DNA from 4 places in the Brumicola nitratireducens FR1064 genome. Region 4 is predicted to be linked to each of the others. Evidence: predicted binding sites of a transcription regulator. Region 4 holds the regulator's gene; each other region holds the start of a gene.
The links. Region 4 encodes FNR, which switches genes on or off when oxygen is low (the NO sensors DNR and NnrR bind a similar motif). Its sites were predicted from a motif close to TTGATCTAGATCAA; they were not measured.

Region 1: ccmA (cytochrome c biogenesis heme-transporting ATPase CcmA) is a predicted target of FNR. The motif match lies at 1,709-1,722, and genes of this name have one in related genera.
Region 2: GNIT_RS01210 (FeoA family protein) is a predicted target of FNR. The motif match lies at 1,796-1,809, and genes of this name have one in related genera.
Region 3: GNIT_RS05610 (HP1242/YdcH family protein) is a predicted target of FNR. The motif match lies at 2,027-2,040, and genes of this name have one in related genera.

What each region holds. Positions count from the first base shown of each region.
Region 1 covers NC_016041.1:2,747,941-2,752,158, reverse strand. The annotation lists gene fliK (flagellar hook-length control protein FliK) at 1-1,570, opposite strand, end outside; gene ccmA (cytochrome c biogenesis heme-transporting ATPase CcmA) at 1,826-2,455, shown strand; gene ccmB (heme exporter protein CcmB) at 2,449-3,114, shown strand; gene GNIT_RS11880 (heme ABC transporter permease) at 3,114-3,932, shown strand; gene ccmD (heme exporter protein CcmD) at 3,932-4,216, shown strand; gene ccmE (cytochrome c maturation protein CcmE) at 4,200-4,218, shown strand, end outside.
Region 2 covers NC_016041.1:284,285-288,502, reverse strand. The annotation lists gene feoB (ferrous iron transporter B) at 1-1,392, opposite strand, end outside; gene GNIT_RS01210 (FeoA family protein) at 1,394-1,624, opposite strand; gene GNIT_RS01205 (flavin monoamine oxidase family protein) at 1,931-3,109, shown strand; gene GNIT_RS01200 (cupin domain-containing protein) at 3,239-3,931, shown strand; gene GNIT_RS01195 (cation:proton antiporter) at 3,974-4,218, opposite strand, start outside.
Region 3 covers NC_016041.1:1,271,526-1,275,743, reverse strand. The annotation lists gene GNIT_RS05620 (ABC transporter substrate-binding protein) at 1-113, opposite strand, end outside; gene GNIT_RS05615 (aminotransferase class V-fold PLP-dependent enzyme) at 488-1,921, shown strand; gene GNIT_RS05610 (HP1242/YdcH family protein) at 2,101-2,352, shown strand; gene GNIT_RS05605 (hypothetical protein) at 2,391-2,858, shown strand; gene GNIT_RS05600 (GNAT family N-acetyltransferase) at 2,921-3,439, shown strand; gene GNIT_RS05595 (thioredoxin family protein) at 3,572-4,218, shown strand, end outside.
Region 4 covers NC_016041.1:2,001,714-2,005,931, forward strand. The annotation lists gene ttcA (tRNA 2-thiocytidine(32) synthetase TtcA) at 1-850, opposite strand, end outside; gene uspE (universal stress protein UspE) at 1,118-2,026, opposite strand; gene fnr (fumarate/nitrate reduction transcriptional regulator Fnr) at 2,203-2,940, opposite strand; gene GNIT_RS08700 (sulfite exporter TauE/SafE family protein) at 2,974-3,636, opposite strand; gene ccoS (cbb3-type cytochrome oxidase assembly protein CcoS) at 3,639-3,878, opposite strand; gene GNIT_RS08710 (heavy metal translocating P-type ATPase) at 3,915-4,218, opposite strand, start outside.

The sequences.
Region 1 (4,218 bases), 750 kb from region 4:
CTTGAACTTGTGTTTTTAGTGAATCAATAGTGGTTGCAGGGTTCACTCTTTGTGTCGCGGCCAAATTACTCAGCTGTTCAATAATAGAGCTTATTTTTGTATTCGGTAATTGACTCAAAAGCTGCGTCAGTATCGTTGGATTTTGCTGGGCAGCAGGCTGAGAAGTTTGAGCGGGTGTATTAATGAATTTAGTAAGTTGCTCTAACAGCAAATCGGTTTTGAAGTTAGGAAGGGCTGCCGCAGGGTTTCTTGCCGCGGCTGCATCCGTCAATGCTGATTGTGGATTGCTTACAGTAGGATTGCCCGCTTGATTAACGCCTAGCTCTGCTCTACTTGCAATAAAACCTTGTTTCGCAATCGTATTTGAAAGTGCCCCAGCTACTGACCCTGTGCCTGAATTCGACGCCAATTGCTTATTCGTCAATGTAGACTTTGCCGCATCGACAACATTATTATTTCCCGCATTCCCTAAAGCTTTACCTTCAGCTGTTGCCAATAATGTGCGAATTTGACTAGTATTAAGTTCTCCAGAGGATTTACTCAGGTTGCCTAAAACAGAGAGTTTTAACGAATTCGCGTTGCCGGTACCTTCAACAAGAAGAGAGACTTGTGTGGCCGCGGTAGTGTTGACTCTCGCAATCGCATTTTGTAGTGAGGACAATAGTGATTTAGGCAGGTCGCCCAACTTTGCATCAGTTAGTGGAATAATTACCTGCGATAAGCCTGAAGACGCGTTGTTTTGCAAATTATTCGCTACTGAACTGCCTGGCGGCAAAGAACCTATCAACTGCTGTAGTATCGATGCACTGACTAATTTATTGGGCAGCACTGCGTTGTTCAATTTTGCTAGTTGCGAGCCTAAATTGAGAATGGTGTTTACGCTTTGTGCATTTTGAGAATTTTGAGCACTTGCTACATTAACACTGCTCAAAGAAATGATATTTGGCTGTTTGCCGCTAACATCCAGCGTAATTTTCACATTACTGTTCACACTCAAGCTACTCACTTGGGCTTGATTCAAGGTTATTTGCGCTAGTTGCGCCGGCAAGTTTGAACCAGGCACCGTAAAGTTAACGGTAACCTGATTAGCCGAAATTGCGGTGATCCTACCTGAGATATTAACAATTGGCTTGCCCGCAAAGCTAATGTCTCCAGCTGCAGATGCTTTTGCTACCAGCGCAGTAAGCTGATTGTCGTTTACGTTAATGCTAGTGCTCGCCAGTAATTGAGATTGCTGACCAACAGTGGCGCTTTGTCGGTTAGTGACTGCGGCAGGAATTAGGGCGTAGGTGTTGGGTTTATTAGCAACGTTGACGAGTTCAAGTGCTTGGCCCGTTTTCATGTTGCCTAAGTTCGCAAGGGCCGCCGCTGGCAATTGAACCGACTGTCTAGTTTGTGGGTTAGTTAAGGTCACTGTATTTGGGGATACTTGGCTAATGACGACTTTCGCGGCAACGTCATTAAGCGTTTGTGGGTTGTTTGCGCTTGTATTGCTGCGGACAGCAGACGTCTCTGATCCACGAGTCAGCGCATTTAATTGGTTTAGTGTGACGGTTGTTATTTCAGCCATATCCTAGATTATCGGCCGCGACCTTCAAAAAGCAATGATTTGATCTTAATTTGTCTATTGTCTCCTTTAAAACTGGATTTTATGTGTTTTTCAGACGCCCAAATTAAGGATCATGGAATGATCATCAGAATTCATCGTTTGATGTTGCGCAATAGCATCGAATATTCCATACATTCATTGACGATTAAGCACACAAAACATCGAAATATTGTGCTAATATCCCGCGGATAATCAACTTAATTCGAGTATCTCTATTTGCGCGTTTTGCTAGCACAACAAGTGGCCTGTGAAAAAAGTGACCGCCAGTTGTTTTCGGATATCAATATCGAGCTTCATTCTGGCCAATTACTTTACGTAACGGGTGAGAACGGCGCTGGAAAAACCAGTTTGCTGCGCATTTTGGTTGGCTTAAGTCAGCCTGCAGCAGGATACGTTGAAATAAACGGACATGACTGCCAAAAAATGGTGCATGGCGCTAGCGAACGCTTACTTTATTTTGGCCACAAACAGGGTATCAGTCAGTTATTAACGGCGACTGAAAATCTGCGGTTTTGGTGCCAACAGCACGCAATTGATACCAACGATACGGCTATTCACGCCACATTGGCAGAACTAGGCTTGACCGGCTTAGAAGATATTGCGGTAAAGAATTTGTCGGCGGGGCAGCAGCGTCGTGTTGCCTTGGCTAAGCTTTGGCTCAAGACTGACGCTAATGTGTGGGTGTTAGATGAACCTTTTACTGCATTAGACGTTCACTTAATAGCGGAACTTGAAAGCAAAATGGCGGTCTTCCTTAACGCTGGTGGTGCGATTGTGATGACTTCGCATCAGGCTTTAAATATCGATTACCCCATGTCCAATTTGCACTTGGAGTATTCATGGTAGCGTTGAAAGCCGTTTTTTTGAAGGATTTGGCGCTTGCCTATCGTCAACGAGCCGAGTTGATGCAGCCGTTGATGTTTTTCGTATTGGTGATCACCTTGTTTCCGCTCGCGGTGGGACCGAACCTTGAAACGCTGCAGCGTATAGGTGGTGGCGTAATTTGGGTTGCCGCTATCTTGTCGTTATTGCTGGGCATGGAGAGAATGTTTCGCGACGATTTCGCCGACGGCAGTTTAGAACAATATATTTTGTCACCCACGCCTTTGTACATGATTGTTGTGGTGAAGGTTTTTACGCACTGGTTGATGCATATCGTGCCTTTGTTTTTGATTTCGCCCTTGCTTGCGGTGTTTTTGAATCTCACGATGGATATGTATGTGGCGTTGATGCTCACCTTATTATTAGGTACGCCGCTGATTAGTTTTGTGGGTGCTATTGGCGTTGCTCTGACCGTGGGGTTACATCGCGGTGGGGTGCTCTTAGCGCTGCTATTAATTCCGATATTTATACCGTTGCTTATTTTTGCCACGTCAGCCATCGAATCGGCATCAATGTTATTACCTTATCACCCGCAACTTGCTATTATTGCGGCGTTGCTCCTGTTTTCAGTTGCGTTGTCTCCAATGGCAATTGCGTATTCATTAAAAGTGAGTCAGAACTAATGTGGAAGTGGATTAATTCGTTCGCGAAACCAGAAAAAGCCTACTGGCTGTGTGACGTTTTGCAAAACTGGTTTGCTCTTGTCGCTATTGCGAGTCTTTCTATTGGCTTGGTTTGGGGCTTGGGTTTTGCACCTTCAGATTATCAGCAGGGTGAATCTTACCGGATTATTTATATTCATGTGCCTAGTGCTATTTTAGCCATGGGCGCATACGTTGCCATGGCAATAGCGGCGCTGGTCGGCATTGTTTGGCAATGGCGCACGGCTTATATGTTCATGGTAGCCATTGCACCGGTAGGCGCGGTAATGACTCTGATATCTTTATTCACCGGTTCACTGTGGGGCAAGCCTATGTGGGGAACGTGGTGGTTTTGGGATGCACGACTCACCTCGCAGCTCATTTTGCTATTTTTGTACCTAGGCGTTATTTCGCTATATACCGCGTTTGAAGACAAACAGCAGGCGGGTAAAGCCGCTGGGGTGATGGCGATGGTCGGCGTTATCAATATTCCTATTATTCACTTTTCTGTGGAGTGGTGGAACACGCTGCATCAGGGTGCGTCTATTACCAAAATTGGCAAGCCTTCCATTGCGCTTGAAATGTACGTTCCTCTGCTGGTTTGTATTTTGGGCTTCGCCGCGTTTATCGGCTGGGTCACTATTATTCGCATGAAGAACGAAATTATATTGCGAGACTTGCATCGTCCTTGGGTTGCCAAGCGTTTTGGTGGTGCAGAGTTTGCTGCTGTCGACGCAGTTAGCGATAAATTGAGTGATGCTAATGAAAAGCAGAGCTTAAAGTCGGGAGGAAATGAATAATGGAATTTCAATTCGACAGTATCAGCGACTTTTTCAACATGGGCGGCTATGCGTTTTTCGTATGGACTTCTTTCATCTGTACATTTTTGTGTATGGCGGGCGTGCTATTTCACAGCGTCATTGTGAGCAAAAAAATCAAACAGGGTGTACAAAAAGAGAAAGCGAGAGCTGAGCGGATCATGGCTGCTCGCGCTGCACGCAAGCTTAAGCAGCAAGCTAAACCGAAAGCACAAATTTCCAATAATTTAGAACATACCGAGGTAATCGATGAACCCAAGACGTAAAC
Region 2 (4,218 bases), 1.7 Mb from region 4:
TTGAACGCCACTATTGATAATACGGTAGAACAAAGGCTGCCAATGCGGTAGCCGATATGAAGGCAACTCTAAGATAAAGGGCATATCCTGCAGCTCTTTCGAGCCCTCCGTCATTTTATTCAACACGCCACTGACGATAAGAGCAGTTAAAATACCAAATGAATATAAAGCAAAAAACATCGCCCCCTGCAGATTAACCCATCCGCCCAGATAAGTAGTGTCCGGCACTAAAACCGCTATTAACAGGGCATAAACGGGTAATCGTGCTGAGCAAGACATCAGCGGCACAGTTAGCATTGTTACAAAGCGTTTGCGAGGCGATTCAATTGTTCGTGCAGCCAATATCGCGGGAATTGCGCACGCATGGCCTGACAAGTAAGGAATGAAGCTTCGGCCTGACAAGCCAAAAAAACTTAAGGGCCTGTGACAGATTAACGCCGCTCTGGCCAAGTAACCGCTGTCTTCCAACAAACCTATTATGAGCGTCAATATCATTATTTGCGGAACAAAAACAAGAAACGAGCCTAGGCCACCAAAAATAGCGTCGGTCATAAAGTCATTTAATATACCTTCTCCTAAGAAACCGGAAACGATACCTGCGATAAAGCCAATAGCATCTTCTGTTGCGTCCATGAGCGGTGCAGCCCAAGTAAAAATGCTTTGAAATAAGAAAAACATAATCAGTAAAAAAGCAAAACCACCAAAGACTGAATTAAGCAGCAAACGGTCTATCGCGTTCTGGCGCTTAAGTACCACATCCGATTGGATTGCAAATTCCTTCGCTAGGCTTTTCGCTGCAATCCCAGAGGCCTGCTGGTTAGTTTCTGTCGGTTTTACGCGATATTTTTCGGGTGAAATTGCAATTTCACCCAAGCCTTTTTGTAACTCGCTAATACCAATTAAGGTTTTTGCAGATACAGCATAAACTGGGCTACCTAGCTTTTCGCTGAGCTTGTCGGTGTCAATCTTATGATTAAATCGTAAAAGCTCATCCACCATGTTCAATGTGAAAATAACCGTCTTATTGTGCTGTTTTGCAATTTCCTGAACCTGCAAAGCGAACACCAAAGAGCGCTCCATCCTAGTAGCATCGAGGTTACACAAAATAACACTGGTTTTTTCATCGGACATAGCATTGAGCAACTGCTCGATTGCAATCGATTCATCTTTCGATAACGATTTTAAAGAATACGTGCCTGGGTAATCGATGAGCTCGAATTTTTGCTGCTGCTTACCATCAACCCCATTGTCCAAATGAGCATTAAAAATACCACTCTTTAACTCAACTGTTACACCAGGGAAGTTAGCAACTTTTTGCCTCAAGCCGGTTAATTGATTGAATAGCAGACTTTTACCCGAATTGGGCTTACCAACAAGAAGAATTTTTTGCATTTTAGATCGGGTTTACATTTACGTGGTTAGCAACACTTTGTTCAAGTGAATAAATACAGTCGCCCAATTGAATAACTGTTGGGCCATTAAAAGCTGTTCGCTTGATACAGGTAATCAGTTGGCCTTCTTCAAAACCCATTTCCTGCAATCTGATAGCGACATCTGAGTGCATACTTGTGCAAAGGCTTTGAATAGAAGCTGATTTTTTTGAAGGAATATCCCAGACAGTCATTATACTCTCTCTTCACGCATTGAATGATTGTTAGCCCATAGGTGCAGGGTTAAGTACGCCAGTTTAAGCAAATCGTTCAATGAACACGGTTATTAGTTAAATAAGAATAGTTCTTATTCAAATTAGTATCCAGCATACTAACTGAAAAATAAAGAAAGTCCAGCAAGCCCATTGATATAGCGCAAAGAGATGTAATAAATAAGAAACTGACTCAGTTATTCTTTGCAACAGAAAACTATACTTCATTACCTGTTGGTTCTATTCTTGTGCCGATCAAATTAGTAAATAGAAAAGATAAGACAATTTATGCAAGAGAAACAAGCTAAAGTAGGCATTATCGGTGGTGGCCTTGCAGGTATTTATACTGCGTATTTGCTGGCACAAAATAAAATTTCATTCGAATTAATAGAGGCAAAACCGATATTGGGTGGCCGAATTTATGGTGAAGAAACCCACGTATCTGCTTATAAAATGGATCTTGGTCCTTCTTGGATTTTTCCCCATCAACAAGAAATACAGACCTTAGTGACTGAATTAGGTTTGCGACTAATTGAGCAAAACACTGCAGGTGACGCCGTTTTTCAACGCAACGCTCACGAACCACCGCAACAAATAAGTGGCGTTGCTCCACCGCCTATGTATAGAATCTTTGGTGGCACAACAAAGCTCATTGATTCGTTGGCGAATAGGATAAACCAAAAATGTAGTTACGTATCAACTACGGTCACTTCGCTTCGCTCAGATGGTAAATATTGGCATTTAGGTCTGCAAAGAAACACGCTAGCAGGTAATTTTGATGACCTTAGCCAATCTGATCCTAGCAGAAAGAGCTCAAGGCTTGGCTCAGCTTCTTACGAACATATTGTTATTGCCACTCCACCGAGAGTAATCGCTCATTTGTTGAAAAGCGGAGAGACAACATCTGTTAATGCAAATGGGTTTTTAAGCGCATTAGCCAGCAAATTTGAGCAAACACCCACATGGATGGCAGCCCAGGCAAAATTCGCAGTCACCTACGACCAACCTTTTTGGCGCGATCGAGGATTATCTGGTCAGGCTTTTAGTCAAGTTGGCCCATTAGGTGAAATTCATGATGCTTCTTTTGAAGATTCAGAAGGAAACTCAGTTTTTGCTTTATTTGGCTTTGTCGGTATTCCGTTTGCGCATCGCCAACATGCATCTGGCGAGCAAATGAAAACTGCTTGTTTAGCGCAGCTATCGGCTATATTCGGCTCACAAGCAAATAAATACACACAAACATATTACAAAGATTGGGGAACGGACAATTTTACCGCGACTAATCTCGACCAGAAGCAAGCTTCTGCTCATCCGCACATTGACCTTGCCTTCGAACAGGCAGAACTTCAGCAGTTGAAGCTACACCTCGCAACTAGTGAATTTTCAGAGCACGACGCTGGGTATATGGAAGGCGCGATCTTAGCCGCTACACGGTCAGTAAAAAACATACTTTCAAGCGTCTCGTAATTTTTATTATTGGTAATGCGTTAAAACGCACCTAACTATGATCTTAATACCCGAATAACTAGTAAATATTAGCGCTCAGGCGCTTAAGGCACGTAAGAAGCAATACAAAAAGTTTAACACGAGGACTACATGAAAATTAATGCTGAATTTTCACAAAGGGCTTTGGCACATACTGCTGAGCAAGACTGGGTGGCATCGCCGATAGTTGGGGTCGACAGAAAACCACTCGATCGAGTAGGAAATGAGGTTGCCCGAGCAACCAGTATTGTTAGATATGCACCGCAAAGCCACTTCTCTCCTCACATTCATAATGGTGGTGAAGAGTTTGTTGTACTCGAGGGCGTATTTCAAGACGAACATGGTGACTACCCCGTTGGCTCATACGTGCGCAATCCACCCCAGTCAAGACACAAACCAGGGTCGGAAAAAGGCTGTGTAATTTTCGTGAAACTATGGCAATTTCAACCAGAAGATCGCAAGCATGTGAATATTCTGATGGAAGATGCAGAGGTAAGCTTTGCAAACAACGACGATCAGGTAGTTGAAAGACTGCTGTATGCCGATAAATATGAACAAGTGAAGCATGTCACGCTTTCTGCAAATACTCACTGGCAAAGCGATGCGAAAAATGGAAATGAGATACTGGTCCTAGACGGCACAGTTGTTCATAATCAAGAAAGGCTGAATAAGCATGACTGGCTGCGCATTCCCGAAGGAAAAGAATTAGACCTTCAAGCAGCGAGCGAAGGCGCGAAAATATGGCTTAAAACCGGAAATTTGTCAGACATCGAAAAGCAAATCAAACGACTAGAAAGCGCTTAGTACTAAGCCAACAGCATGTTAATCACATGCTGTTGGTTATATTCACGGGAGTGTTTTTGCAGCTGTTATTAGACTAATAATCTGCCATCCCGATTTCGGTTTTATGTCATTTGAGGTAGTAAATATCTTAAGTTTGCCGTCGGTATCTATCGCACACAAGGGCAGGCATCTATCCTTATATTCTAATTTATAATCATCGTAACTGAAGCTATCAGAAAGCTTTGTCGTTTTGATGCTAGCGCCTTTCGAAGTAGACGCAGCGAGCTTTCCGTAGGTCACATCGTCTG
Region 3 (4,218 bases), 730 kb from region 4:
GGCATGCTCGCTGCTATCGCACCAATCTTAGCGACGCTTTTTAGTGCATTTCGTCTATCCTTTGACATTGGCGCTTCATTATTTACAGGTTTAGTAACAAATGGTTTAGTCATAAGCGAAGCCTTCCCAAAATACATTAGTGGTCAATTAACTTGTCAATTTATAAGCAATCGAACCTTATCCAAACAAGTGTGAAGTTACAAGTATCGTATAACATTGACGACTGCATACATTCTATTGGCAGTAAATATAGGCCAGTTTATGCATATGAACGCAGTGCTTTGCTTGGAAAAGCATTACATTCATTAGGATAAATGACAGAACAAAACAATACCAATAATGTAATATCTTAGATAAAATTTTCATTAAAAATAAAATTAATAGAATACATAACCTCAAAACCCTATTAATACTTCAAATAAGAGAACTAAATACTAGACAACGCTTGTTATCATAAACAACATCAAACGCACCGGATCGCTATCACATGAATAAAATAGCTCAGTCGATGTTCAAAGCAGACAACAAAGATTCGGATAACGAATTTTGGGCGCATATAGCGAGCCAACTCGTTGTTGACCCTAACTACAAGAACAGAATTTATGCTGACTGGACTGCCAGTGGGCGCCTGTTTCGCCCTATAGAAGATCGCATTATTAATATGGTCGGCGGTTTAATGGCGAATACTCACACTGAAGACAGCTACACGGGTAGAGTCATGACTACCTGGTTGCATGAAGCTGAGCAAGTGATTAAGAAACATGTGAATGCCTCAACTGACGACATTTTGCTAAACGTAGGTAACGGCATGACAGGTGCCTTGGCCAAATTAATGCGAATGATGGGTTGGTGGTGCCACGAGCAGCATCGTGCTGCCGTTGTTGCGAGCATGACTGAACGACCTTTGGTTTATATTACTCATCGTGAACACCATAGCAATCATACAATGTGGATTGAAAGTCTAGTCGAACTTAGAATTATCCCTGCCTTGCCGGGCGATGAAATTGATATAGACTGGCTCGCACAAGATTTGGCAAAAGAGACTGGTCGGAAAATTAAAATAGCCTCTATTACCGCTGCATCCAATGTAACCGGTATCGAAACGCCCTATCGTAAAATAGCTAAAATAATGCATGAAAAGTCGGGCTTTTGCTTCGTCGATTTTGCCGCCTCCGGACCTTATGTTGACATCGATCTGCATCCTGCAAAAGATGAATGGCTCGATGCCATATTTTTCTCACCACATAAATTTCTAGGTGGACCGGGTTCATCGGGCGTGCTGTTTTTTAATAAGCACCTTTATCAAAATAAAGTCCCTGAGCAGCCGGGCGGCGGAACAGTACTATGGACTAACCCTTGGGGTGAGCATCGTTTTGTTACGGATATCGAACAGCGTGAAAGCGGCGGCACTCCGGGCATCTTACAAACGATAAGAACCGCGATGGCAATCCAGTTGAAAGAAGAAATGGGTACTAAACGCATTTGTGAACGTGAGCAATATTTAAATACGATTTTCTTTGATCGCCTCAAAGACATAAAAGGCGTGCGCATTCTATCTGATCAACATAGGCATCGCCTCAGCGTTTTCTCAATTGTGTTTAGTGATATTGATTACAAAACCGCAGTTCAACGCCTCAGTGATGATTTTCAAGTAGAAACTCGCGGGGGCTGCGCTTGCGCTGGCACCTATGGTCATCATTTATTGGACATTGATTACTCCACGTCTAAAAGCATTACTGATCAACTTGATGACGAGTTTCAAAGTTTGAAACCCGGCTGGGTAAGAGTTAGCCTGCATCCTTGTATGAGTGAACGTGACATCAACAACATTGCTGATGCAATAGAAAAAGTGGCCAGTGGTGCGGTATCTATCAAGACTGAAGGCCCTGCAAGCCAAAATATTTGGGAAGCCTTTCTGTAAGTGACTAGCCAGACAACACAGCACTGCCTTCACGTTTAGCACTGCTGTATTGAATAGAGCGAAACATTACTAATCCATAAAGTTTCTGCAGCGTTGATGCATAAGATGATATAGATCAATACATAAAAAAAACAATGACCTAGAATGAGCTAAAGCACTCACCATCTAGGATAATTAACATGCAAGTAGAAAAACATACATTACTGAACGATTTCCCCGACCATCACCATACAATTCGCCATCTAAAAATGCACGACGCGCATTTTACAAAGCTGGCGGATAGCTACCATGAATTAGACAGCGAAGTGAGAAAGCTTGAAGAAGGTAATTCGCCGGTTGAAGATGAGTATTTAGAAACACTGAAGAAGCGTCGCCTTCATCTCAAAGACGAATTATTTACCATAATCCAAAAGACTGAAAAGGCGCTGTAGTTTTGCCCCTTGCAAACGGCCAAAAGGAGTGTAGAAGCATGAATAAGTTAAGAGTTAGTTTTAGCAGGGTTGTTGTTACTGCAATTGCGAGCACGATTATCTTAGCAGGGTGCAGCAGTCCATTTGCTGAGTCCATGCGTAAAGTTACTTACGCGCCTGAATTTAAATACACTGAACAGGCCGTTTTGCGCTCAGATATGGACAAACTCGGACAACAAATGAGTTTGCTCGAACAAGCATTAGCAAAGCCATATGGTGAAACCGAAGATGAAATTGAAGCGCAGCGCGAAGAAGTACTTGATGCACTAAGAAATATGAGCGCTATTGCTTCGAGACTCAAAACGGGAAGTGAAGGTGCAAACCATCCATTCATGGAAGACTACATGCAAGACTTTATGAGCAAAGTTGATAAGGCCAGAGTCGCTGCATCGTTTGAACAACCTCGTTACTACTTTGCAGGGAAAGTTGCTGGCGGTTGCACCAGTTGCCATAAAGTAAATAGGTAGAACTAGCAGTGATGTTCAGCTAAAGTAGGTGATTCGAAATACGATGACGGCTGAGCAAAACATTGAACTTAAGTAAAAAGAAGGCTGCCCCTTCATTCGATTGCTATCGCTTTGAGGAATTATCTGGCTTATTGCTTTATAAGGCCTTAAAGCTTCGCAGTGATATATTCGTGGTAGAACAAAACTGCGTATATCCTGATTTAGACAACAAAGACATCCAGCCCGATACATTGCATCTGCTGCTTGAAGTTGAACAAGCTGCTCAGACCAATAACTCTCCTCACTTATCAAACAATGTTGTCGCCTATGCTCGTTGCATAGCACCCGGTGTTTCTTATACAGATTCAAGTATTGGCCGTGTAGCCGTGGCGGCCGCAGCTCGTGGAAATGGCGTAGCTGGGCTATTAATGCAGAAGGCAATGAGTTTATGTAAGCAAAATTGGCCGGAACACAACATACAAATAGGTGCGCAGGTCTATTTACAAAATTTTTATACCCAACTTGGCTTCACCCCGTTCAGTGAGCCCTATGATGAAGACGGCATCATGCATATCGATATGGAATTTAAAACAGCGTTATAAGACGATGAATTGTTGATTTATTGCGGGTCTTATTTATTTACTCAAATCACTTATATCTCAATGTTTCTCATTATGAAAAGTGATATTGTTCTGGCTTTAACCATCGGATAGAAATCGTCAATGAGTGTTCACATGTCAAAACTACTTAATGCCTTATCAAAGCCGCACAAATCACTTATCCCTATATTTTTAATAGGAATTATGTTCGCATCATCGACTATAGCGTTGGCGGCTGACAATAAAAAAGTGCTCCCAAGTTATGTGTTTTCTCCTGCTGAGAATCCCCTAATGCAAGCCAAAACGGCATTAAGTAAAGCAAAGGCTGAAAATAAATATGCATTGATCGTGTTGGGCGCTCAGTGGTGCCATGATAGCGTTACCTTAGCCGAACGTTTTTCAAATGAAGAAATGCAGCCGGTATTGTCAGACACTTTTGTTACACAATTTATAGATGTCGGCTACTTGGAAGACCGACGGGACATCACAACGCTGGTAGGCTATCCTCATTATTTTGCGACACCAACGGTGTTGATTGTTAATCCAACATCCAACGAAATAATGAATATCGACTCACTCAAAGTTTGGCAGAGCGCTGATAGTGTTGAACTGCAAGAATATGTTGAACGATTTTCTAGCTTTAATACAAATGAAGCTGACATTAAGCCTGCTCAAACTAATGACAGCCCAGCTTTAGCTTCTTTTGAAATTCAGCAAAGCGAACGTTTGCAGCAGGGCTATGAGATTTTGGGCCCTTTATTGGCGGTCAGTGACAGTGAAAT
Region 4 (4,218 bases):
AAATTTCTTCACTATTGAATTTATATTCTTTCTTTGGTGCACTGCGGTCTATCGTTAATGTGTCAAAATCGAATAACTGCTTATCTGCCATCTGACTTGGACTGATATTTTGAAAAGATTTAAATAAATTCTCTATTCTGCCCGGCGTTTTTTTGTCCCAATCAGTGAGCATCGCTTTAATATTTTGACGCTGTAAATTTTCTTGAGAACCGCACAGATTGCACGGAATTATGGGGTATTCATTGAGCTCAGCGAATCGAACAATATCTTTTTCTCGGCAGTATGCCATGGGTCTAATGACAATGTTTCGCTTATCGTCAGACAGTAGTTTAGGAGGCATTGATTTTAATTTGGCACCATAAAACATGTTTAAAAAAGTTGTTTCAACCATATCATCCATATGGTGCCCAAGTGCAATTTTAGTTGCGCCTATGCTCTCCGCAAACGAATATAAACTGCCACGACGAAGTCGAGAACACAAACCACAGGTGGTTTTACCTTCGTCAATCTTAGCTTTCACAACTGAATATGTGTCTTTATCGATAATGTAGTAGGGGATATTTTTTGATTCTAGGTAGTTAGGTAAGACATGCTCTGGAAAGCCGGGTTGTTTTTGGTCTAAGTTGACTGCAATAACATCAAAATGAATGGGAGCTGATTTTTTCAGACTGAGCAAAATATCCAACATGGCAAATGAATCCTTCCCACCACTTATGGCGGCCATCACAACATCCCCATCCTCTATCATGTTGTAGTCGTCTATAGCTTTGCCAACGTTTCTACGTATTTTTTTTGCTAATTTATCGTTACTGTATTTTAGCTTTTGGTTAAAGCCTGTTTCTTCACTCATTATGCATTCCGACAACCCATAAGCTGGGTCAATTCATTCAAAATAAAAACGCTGGTCTGTGTATGCTTCCATAGAATACAAAAAAATATGGCGTTTTTCGATGGGTGTCATTTTAATGCTTGTGAGCTTGGTAAGCAATTAACAAAGAGGCGTTAAGTTAAACGCTTTAAGTATTTAGTTGAGAAAGCGAGTAGAGAAAGCTTCTGCCTAGGTCGCAATAGCTTAATTTTCTGGCATAAGCTTGGCTCTTGCTAATATCAACTGAATTTAATTTGTTTTTACAATCAAGGTATCGCAATCAACTGAGTCAATAATAAGCTCCGCTGTATTACCTAGGAGTGCGGCGGTTAATCCTTTTCTTCCAACTGAGCCAATAACTACGAGGTCGGCTTTATATTGCTGGCAAATGGCTGGGATCATATCTTCGGGTAATCCTTCCTGCACATGTATATTAGTATCGTTGACCTTGTATTTCTCAGCCAGTGTATTTAATTGTGTAGTATGTCTTTCTTGCACCGTTTTATTGTAAATTTCGGGAGAAAAACTAGGTACTTCGACCGTTACTTGGACCGGTGCACCAGCATATGAGTTGGCAAAATGAAGATTCGCATCAAGTAGCTGAGATAACTCATATGCTGTTTCAGCCACTTTATCACTCAAGAATACATGTTCATCATCTTTAGCCGAAACACCGATTGCAGTCAGTATAGTTGGTTTTTGTGGCCATTCGTGAGACTTTACTAAGAGTAAGTTAACAGATGAGTTTCGAGCAATGTGCCAATCTGCAGCAGTAAATAAACTAGAAGAGAGTAATCCATGCTTCTTAGTCGCTTTTATAATAAGGTCACAACCATAATCACTGCAGGTATTTATTACCGCTTCATGTAATTTTTTATGCCACACAACAACTATGTCAATCTTAACTTTACCTGTTAGGTTGAGTTGTTTTATTTGAGCCTCTATCTTTAATCTTTCTTGTTCAACCATGGCCTCTTTCATATTGACACGTGCTTCGCTGTTAAGCACTGCGGTCATATCGTAAGATTTATCATAAATACAGGAAAACACGATTATTGTAGCGTCTGTTCTTTGCGCAAATTTCAGCGCACGCAACACCGGAGTTTGTTGTTCGAGGGTGGGGTCGGTAACAGCGAGTATTTTTTTACACGTAAACATGATTTTCTCCAACACTGATATATAAGTTTGTAGTGTGGATGCTTTTTGTTCAATACACCAGTTAAGCTATTGCCGCAGATCAAATAATTGCCGAAAAAAGTTAAAAGTTTAGCTCTATTAAGTTCTGCGCAGAAAGAGCCAAAATAACAGAGCACATGAGATGTTTACTATTTGCACTAACAAACGTTAGTAAAGTTAATTTCCATATCGGGTAAACGCTGCCTAATTCCATCAAAATTAATAATGGATATTAATTTGCCATCAACTTTTATTAATTCTTCTTTTTGAAAGCGGGTTAATAATCTACTGATAGTTTCCACCGTTAAGCCAAGGTAGTTGCCTATTTCATTTCTGGTCATGGATAGGTTGAACTGTTTTGCAGAAAAGCCTCTTTCTTCAAAGCGCTGCGATAAATGGCTCAAGAAGTGCAATAACCGCTCTTCTGCGCTGCGCTTACTGAGCAACATCATTAAATCATGGTCATGTTTAATTTCCGCACTCATGAAGCGCATTATTTGCTGTCTTAACTTTGGAAATTTCACCGACATCTCGTCGAGGGTATCGTAGGGGAGCTCGCATACCATAGCCGTTTCTAGGGCCTGGCTAGAACTGCCGTGCTTATTGTCTTTTAATGCATCAAAGCCAATAATATCGCCAGGGAAATGAAAGCCGATAATTTGTTCAACACCATCTTTATCGCTAACGTATGACTTAAACGAACCAGAGCGTACAGCGTACAAAGAATGGAAATCATCGCCATGGCGAACTAATTTATCATTTTTGTGTAGAGGTTTTTTGCGCTCAATAATGTCGTCTAACGATTCCAATTCATTTTTGTTCAAACTAACCGGCAAACACAAGTGACTAAAGGTACAACTTTGACAGTGAATCGAAAGTTCGGGGGCTTTTGCCATTACTTATTCATCCTTGTTAATTATGCCGTTAAGTTAGCTCATAACTAGGTTTAAGGTCAAGGCCAAAGAACATAGAAGCAACAGCAAAGAGATCGTAATCCTAGTCAATTTATGTTGAAAAATGGGGACTAAAAAGCTTGCTCCTAAACTCGCTGCAAAAAGCGTAGGGAGTGTCCCTACGCCAAAAGAAAACATTACAAGCGCACCTTGCATTGCCGACTCGCTGGCCAGAGACCAAGTCAGCACCGAATAAACCAAACCACAGGGTAACCAGCCCCATATCATGCCATACAGTAGAGTGTACAATGGGTTTTTGAAGGGAATAAGTTTTTTGGATAGAGGGGCTACTTTTCTCCAAAGACTTCCACCTAGTTTTTCTAAGTAAGATAAACCCTTGTACCAATCGCTGATGTAAAGCGCTAATAAAACCAAAAATACAATACTAATAATTTGCAAAAAAGGGAATGCGGATTGAATATTAACGGTTGCAATGCTGCCTATAAAACCAGTAATTGCACCTGCAATCGTGTAACTGACTATACGACCAAGGTTGTATGAAAAAATATAGGGAAGCTGTGATTGCCCTTTAGGAATTGCAAATGAAAATGCACTGGCAATACCACCGCACATACCGATGCAATGAACACCTCCGGCGATGCCAATTAAGAAAGCTCCTATGTAGTTAATGTCGACCATTATTACTTATCGACAGTGCTTGGCTTCGACTCGTTGCTGTCGGAGCCATTACTTTTGTTTAGTGTAACGATACTCTGATCAGCTTCTTTATCCTGGGTATTGATGTCGTCATCAAACAAAATGCTATAGCCTTGGCGATCGAGGTCTTCAAATTGATTCGACCGAACAGCCCAAAAAAATACAACGATCGCGATACCTACAATGATGATAGCAAGGGGTATCAACACATAAATAATACTCATACTTTCAATAGACTCCGTTACCTATAGGGTTTTATCTTAATCTTTAAGCAGCCGCGTAGAGTTAATTACCACAATGATGGAACTAATAGACATGCCAAGAGCAGCCATCCAAGGCGTTAAAAAACCAGCCATTGCTAGTGGTAAAACTAGCACGTTATACCCAATTGCCCACACCATATTCTGTTTTATTTTACGCCGGGTTCTGTCTGCCATAGCCAACACCAAAGAAAGAGAATCCAATCGTGCGTTAAGCAAAATAACGTCGGCTGCGTTTTTCGCTAAGTCTGACGCATTACCTACGGCCAAAGACACATCCGCTGCCGCTAATACAGGAGCGTCA